DNA from 2 places in the Citrobacter sp. LJND-P06 genome. Region 2 is predicted to be linked to the other one. Evidence: predicted binding sites of a transcription regulator. Region 2 holds the regulator's gene; the other holds the start of a gene.
The links. The regulator Fur, encoded in region 2, represses iron uptake genes when iron is present. The targets are predictions, from matches to a motif close to ATAATAATGAGAACNACTATCAA.

Region 1: a site for Fur is predicted at 1,940-1,962, ahead of sufA (Fe-S cluster assembly scaffold SufA). Genes of this name have one in related genera too.

The regions. Positions count from the first base shown of each region.
Region 1 is NZ_CP187317.1:2,536,512-2,539,932, forward strand. Features, by position in the region: gene sufC (Fe-S cluster assembly ATPase SufC) at 1-26, opposite strand, end outside; gene sufB (Fe-S cluster assembly protein SufB) at 36-1,523, opposite strand; gene sufA (Fe-S cluster assembly scaffold SufA) at 1,532-1,900, opposite strand; gene ACO7SM_RS12160 (LysR family transcriptional regulator) at 2,541-3,416, opposite strand.
Region 2 is NZ_CP187317.1:3,211,692-3,215,112, forward strand. Features, by position in the region: gene ybfF (esterase) at 1-74, shown strand, start outside; gene ybfE (LexA regulated protein) at 203-496, shown strand; gene fldA (flavodoxin FldA) at 647-1,177, shown strand; partial or broken gene ACO7SM_RS15355 (fur leader peptide) at 1,387-1,472, shown strand; gene fur (ferric iron uptake transcriptional regulator) at 1,465-1,911, shown strand; gene ACO7SM_RS15365 (ChiQ/YbfN family lipoprotein) at 2,009-2,341, opposite strand; gene chiP (chitoporin ChiP) at 2,391-3,421, opposite strand, start outside.

The sequences.
Region 1 (3,421 bases), 680 kb from region 2:
ACCTGTAAATCTTTAATGCTTAACATGAGCTTTCCTTATCCAACGCTGTGTTCAAGGCTAATCGCCAGCAATTTTTGCGCTTCAACCGCAAACTCCAGCGGCAATTCGGAGAAGACATCCTTACAGAAACCGTTGACGATCATGGAGATGGCATCTTCTTCGCTGATCCCGCGTTGCAGACAGTAAAACAACTGGTCTTCACCAATGCGCGAGGTGGTCGCCTCGTGCTCCAGTTGGGCGCTGTTATTTCGGCATTCAACATACGGGAAGGTATGCGCGCCGCAGTCCGTACCGATAAGCATCGAGTCACACTGGGTAAAGTTTCGCGCGTTGGTCGCGGTTGGCATGATCTTCACCAACCCGCGATAACTGTTCTGGCTATGCCCTGCGGAGATCCCTTTCGAGATAATGGTTGAGCGGGTATTTTTACCGATGTGGATCATTTTGGTGCCGGTATCCGCCTGCTGATAACCGCTGGTTAATGCGACGGAGTAGAATTCACCGATGGAGTTGTCGCCGCGCAGAATGCAGCTCGGGTATTTCCAGGTAATGGCCGAGCCGGTTTCCGACTGGGTCCACGACATCTTGCTATTTTCCCCTTCGCACAGCGCACGCTTGGTCACAAAGTTCAGAATACCGCCGGTGTTGTTATCGCCGGGGAACCAGTTTTGTACCGTCGAGTATTTCACTTCCGCGTCTTTGTGGATGATCACTTCGACCACTGCCGCATGAAGTTGATAGCTGTCGCGAACCGGCGCAGAGCACCCTTCGATATAGCTCACGTAGCTCCCTTCCTCCGCCACCAGAATAGTGCGTTCAAACTGGCCGGTTTTTTCCGCATTAATACGGAAATAGGTGGAAAGCTCCATCGGGCAGCGCACACCTTTCGGCACATAGATAAAGGTGCCATCGGACGCCACGGCAGCGTTAAGCGCCGCAAAAAAGTTGTCATTCCCCGGAACCACAGTCCCGAGGTATTTCCTTACCAGTTCAGGATGGTCGTGAATCGCTTCGCCAAAAGAGCAGAAGATGATGCCCTGTTCCGCCAGTTTTTCACGGTAGGTGGTGGCCACAGAAACGGAGTCGAAAATGGCATCCACCGCCACATTGCTCCCTTCATGCACCGGCACGCCTAGCTGGGCGAAAGCATCCTCCACCTCTTTGCTTAAAAAGGCATTCGGCCCTGTCTGCTGTACCGCCCCGGGTTCAGAGGCGCAGGTGTCGTCGCAGTTTCCGCACGAGGGGGCCGAGTAATAGCTGTATTCCTGATAATTCAGTTTGTCGTAATGCGCTTTAAGCCAGTGCGGCTCCTCCATTTCAAGCCACGCGCGAAACGCATTGAGGCGAAATTCGAGCATCCATTCCGGCTCATGGCGTTTTGCAGAAATAGCGCGCACCACCTCTTCATTAATGCCTTTTTCCAGCTCGTCAGTTTGCAACTGGGTGAAGAACCCCTCTTTATAGTTGAGGTGCCCGCCCGTCCAGGTTTTGACATCGTCGGTCGCTTCAGTATTACGAGACATAGTACCGCCTATACCCCAAAGCTTTCGCCGCAGCCACATTCATTCTGCGCTTTCGGGTTGTGAAATTTGAATATTTGATTTAATCCTTCACGCACAAAATCGACTTCCGTTCCGTCGATAAACGGCATTGCCTGCAACGGCACATACAGTTTCGCGCCATCGAATTCGAACAGCAGATCGTCATTGTGCGGTTCACTGACCGTCGCCAGCACATAGCCAAACCCTGCACACCCGGTTTGCTTCACGCCTAAACGCACACCCTGCATACCCGGTTGCTTATCAACCAGCTCGCGAATATGCGCTGCCGCGGCGGGCGTTAACGTCAATCCGCGCCAGGTAAAGTCGTCCGGGTTAAATGTTCCTGAATGCAATTCCATAGGTTCACCTCATGTCATAAGCCACCAGGGCATAACATCATGTTAGTGATAATGATTATCACTTCAACCCCTCATCCGCAGGGGCATTCGGTTAAATCGCCCTTTTTGGCTACGTTAACTAAGCATAGACCCTGCTACGCGGGATCACAGGGAACGATGATTTTGTTCAATGCTTTGATTAATAATGAATAAAAGAGAGGTTATCGTTCTGGCAGGTCAAATCAGAAAAGATGTATAGGAAATGCCTATTTATAAAATAGCCGCAACTGGCACGCTGTTGGTGTAGCGGAGCTACCATCATGGTGAATCGTGCTGAATAGAAGGAACAACAGGTATGACGCGTTCGACGGCGACCGTCGGCAAACAGATTAAAAGAAGAGGGTTGAAAAAGAGAGAAACGGCAAACAGTGAGGAAATGACCAACGAACGGTCAGCGCTGCGGTACAGCGCTGACCGTTCGCCTTCCCCATCCGGCGCTTATCTCCGGCACTCATTTCTGGCTTAGCTCTTGAAGGGGCATAAGAATCCTCTCATAACATCGCGGTGGCTTTTTAACACAAATTGCGGTTTGTTTTATTTATGAGCCATATTAAGCACCTGGACGCTCAAATAATCATCTGAATCGCTCCGATAATCAGATTTATCTCATCGTGGACTGCACCGCGTCCAGCAGCAAACGTAATGCTGCCGGCTGATGATCGCGGGAAAGATACATGCCATACACCGCAAGCCGCCGTGGCTCCAGTTGCCCTAAAAGCCGAATTAACCCGCCCTGTGCTAACCCCGGGCGAGCCTCTTTTTCCGGCACCAGCGCAATGCCCATGCCCGCCTGCGCGGCCTCACATAAGAGCGAGGAGATCCCGGCACTTAAATTTCCTTTGATAGCCACCGATAAGGCCTCGCCCTGAGCGTTCAGAAAATGCCAGGATTTCCCGGCAAATCCGCTGTAATAGAGGCAGTTATGATGCGCCAGATCCTCAAGCGTCTGTGGGGTTCCGTGCTGGCGCAGATAATCAGGTGAAGCGCAAAGGACGGATTCACAGTCGCCCAGTCGGCGAGCTATCGTCCCGGGTTCAGGATTGTCGGTAATACGGATCGCCACATCAATGCGTTCGCCCACCAGACTCACCGGTTGATTATTGATTTCAACCTCAATGCGCAGTTCCGGGTAACGCGCTAAAAAGTCAGGCAGAATTGGAGCCAGAACATGGGTTGCCGTAAAATGCGCACAAGCAACGCGTAATATTCCGGAAGGAATTTCGCGCCCGGTGCCCCCCGCAATATCAAGGGATAACCTTGCCAGCGTGCGTGTTTTCACCAGCGCCTCTTCCCCGGCGGGGGTAATTGTTAACCGCCGCGATGAACGATGGATCAGTCTGGCGCCCGCCCATTTTTCCATTTCATCCAGATAGCGACTCACCATCGGTCTTGAGATCCCCAGCGCGCGGGATGCGGCGCTCAGGCTGCCCAGATCGCAGATATGATTAAACACCGTTGCCGCCATCACTCTGTCCATTCCAG
Region 2 (3,421 bases):
ATTGGGTGCATGCAGAAAAACCAGATGCCGTGCTCCGCGCGATACGCCGGTATCTGGCGGAAAAGGCTAACTGATTAAAAACTCAGCGTCCGCGCGCGATTACGTGCGTGGACGTTGGCGTGCCTCACTCGCTGATGTATGATGGCGCGCTATCCATCCGGGCAGACGCCTGGCTGATTGTTTCCCCGAAGTCACCAAAATCATGGCCAAAGAACAAACGGACCGTACGACATTAGATCTGTTCGCGCACGAGCGTCGCCCGGGACGACCCAAAACCAATCCGCTTTCGCGTGATGAACAGCTACGCATTAATAAGCGTAATCAGCTTAAACGCGACAAGGTTCGTGGGCTTAAGCGTGTCGAACTGAAGCTTAATGCTGATGCCGTGGATGCGCTGAATGAACTGGCGGAAGCACGCAATATGAGCCGCAGTGAGCTCATTGAAGAGATGCTGACAAACCAGCTTATCTCGCTGCGTGGCCAGGGGTCTGTCTGAATTTCTGCTCTAAATCATAAATCGTGTAGCACAGAGTGCAGTCCTGCGTGTTTGCTGTTTCCGCATGCCTGACTGATCTGCTATCATTGCCCTTATCCGTGGGCAATACGCCACCACCATTTCAATAAGTTTCAAGAGGTTATTTTACTCATGGCAATCACTGGCATCTTTTTCGGCAGCGACACCGGTAATACCGAAAATATCGCAAAAATGATTCAAAAACAGCTTGGTAAAGACGTTGCCGATGTTCATGACATTGCGAAAAGCAGTAAAGAAGACCTGGAAGGGTATGACATTCTGCTGTTAGGTATTCCGACCTGGTACTACGGTGAAGCACAGTGCGACTGGGATGACTTCTTCCCTACCCTCGAAGACATTGATTTCAATGGTAAACTGGTGGCTCTGTTTGGTTGTGGCGATCAGGAAGACTACGCAGAGTACTTCTGCGATGCGCTGGGCACCATCCGCGACATTATCGAACCACGCGGCGCAACCATCGTAGGCCACTGGCCGACAGCAGGCTATCACTTCGAAGCCTCCAAAGGTCTTGCTGATGACGATCATTTTGTCGGTCTGGCTATCGACGAAGACCGTCAGCCGGAATTGACCGCTGAGCGCGTTGAAAAATGGGTTAAACAGATTTCCGCCGAACTGCATCTCGACGAAATCATCAACGCCTGATTTCGTGCGGCGCAGAAATCATCTGCGCCGCATCAATAGATAAAACCAATCAAAATAATTGCTACAAATTTGTAACTTTCCTGCCCATCCCTGTACAATGTTCGGGTGTTATTCTGGTATTGCACAGTGTGATTGTCGGCAGTACCACGTTTTGATTAATATTATTTGCCCGAGGCTTGCAGTTTTCATTTAGACATGGCAGTTCTATAATGATACGCATTCTCTCAAGTGCAATTTCTGTCACTTCTTTAATGAAGTGAATCGTTTAGCAACAGGACAGATTCCGCATGACTGACAACAATACCGCATTAAAGAAGGCTGGCCTGAAAGTAACGCTTCCTCGTTTAAAAATTCTGGAAGTTCTTCAGGAACCGGAAAACCATCACGTCAGTGCGGAAGATTTGTATAAGCGTCTGATCGACATGGGTGAAGAAATTGGTCTGGCGACCGTGTATCGCGTGCTGAACCAGTTCGATGACGCCGGTATCGTGACTCGCCACAATTTTGAAGGCGGCAAATCCGTTTTTGAGCTGACCCAACAGCATCATCATGATCATCTTATTTGCCTCGATTGTGGCAAAGTGATCGAGTTCAGCGATGATTCTATCGAAGCGCGTCAGCGTGAGATTGCGACTAAACACGGTATTCGTTTAACTAACCATAGCCTCTATCTTTACGGTCACTGCGCTGAAGGCGATTGCCGCGAAGACGAGCATGCGCACGACGCAAAGTAATGCTCCCGCCTAAAGAGCCAACCACCCGGTTGGCTTTTTTATGCCCATAAAAAAGACCTGCTATCAAAGCAGGTCTTTTCGCTTCCGCTAAGTCCATTTACTGTACTGTGTTCTTACTGCGAATTTCTTTCCAGATTTTATCGCAATCGGCTTGTACCGCCTGACCATTGCCTGTACGTGTTGCCTGAATGCATTGCTGGTAATCCAGTACCCGCACGCTCTCTTCGTTAGCAAACTGCTTATGCTGGTCTTCTTTTTTCAGCACATTTAATACGCTTTGGCAGGCTTCGATTTTTTCCGGTGAACCTTGCGCGGTGTTAATACATGCGCTGTATGCCTCTTTAAGGCGGCTGTCTTCCTTGGGTGCAGGAGATTGCGCGCAGGCCACCAGCCCTGACGTCATAATGGCGATGAGTAACATTTTTTTCATACAACAGTCCTCAACGACGCGGCAGAGATATACCCTGCCGCGACTGGCATCAGAAAATAGTGAATGGGGCGATAACCATGAACTTCACGTCACGCTCATCCTGGAAGATGTTGCCATAACCGCCGCTCCAGCTTGGGATATTGGAGTGGTTGTCATACTCGGTGAAGTGCAGTTTAAACATGGTGCCTTTGGCACGTCCTTCCTGCATGGTATAAACCGCATCAAGACTGTAGGAAGATTCTTCGATGGTTTGGTTTTTGTCGTAGAACGCATCCGGGTTGCTCTGCCAGGTAGCCGGTTTTGCATCCCAGGCGTAGACGTACGACGCACCCAGTGCCATGCCTGGCAGATTCCAGTTCTTCAGGTCATACATCGCGCCGAAGAAGACCGCTTTTTCGCCGTTGGCGTTAAAGTCGGAACGGTTATCCCACCAGACATCCAGACGACCGTTAGAGGAAGCGTAGGTCGGCGTCATACGCTGTAAGAAGTAACCCTGCTGCCCGTCCGCTTTAACCCAGGTTCCTTCCAGACGCAGATCGACCACTTCCGCCACTTTGTAACCGAAAGTCAGTGCCTGCAACCATGCGGTGCCGTCATAGATGTCGTTCACACTGCGGTCATCAACTTTATCGCGTGCGCCGTAGAACTGGTAACTGGTGGTAAATGGATTCCCGCCCAGATCGAATTTGTAACTGGCTTTGGCAAAGTACTGATCGACATAGCCCTCAGACTGGCCAAAGGCAGCCTCAAGAATAAGGTCATTTTTGAAATCGTATTTTGCGCCAACGGAGTGGAGATAATCGACTTTGGTCTTTTTATCCGCCTGATAGAATTTATCGACTTCAATGTGCCACGGCGCTTTATATTCGTTGGCCCACATGTAGGAGAAGCTCAACGCGCCCGCATCGCCATAGTCAAAGTTGGCTCCGGCTTCTGCCCCTTGATAGGTGCCCGGCATAAAGCTCCAGTGCGGCGCTAACAGCGTCTGTCCGGTTGGCTGAATATAACCGGCACGTGCCCAGGTCGGGCCATATTTAAATTTTGCAGCGGCTTTATACAGGCTGACCCCACTCTTATCGC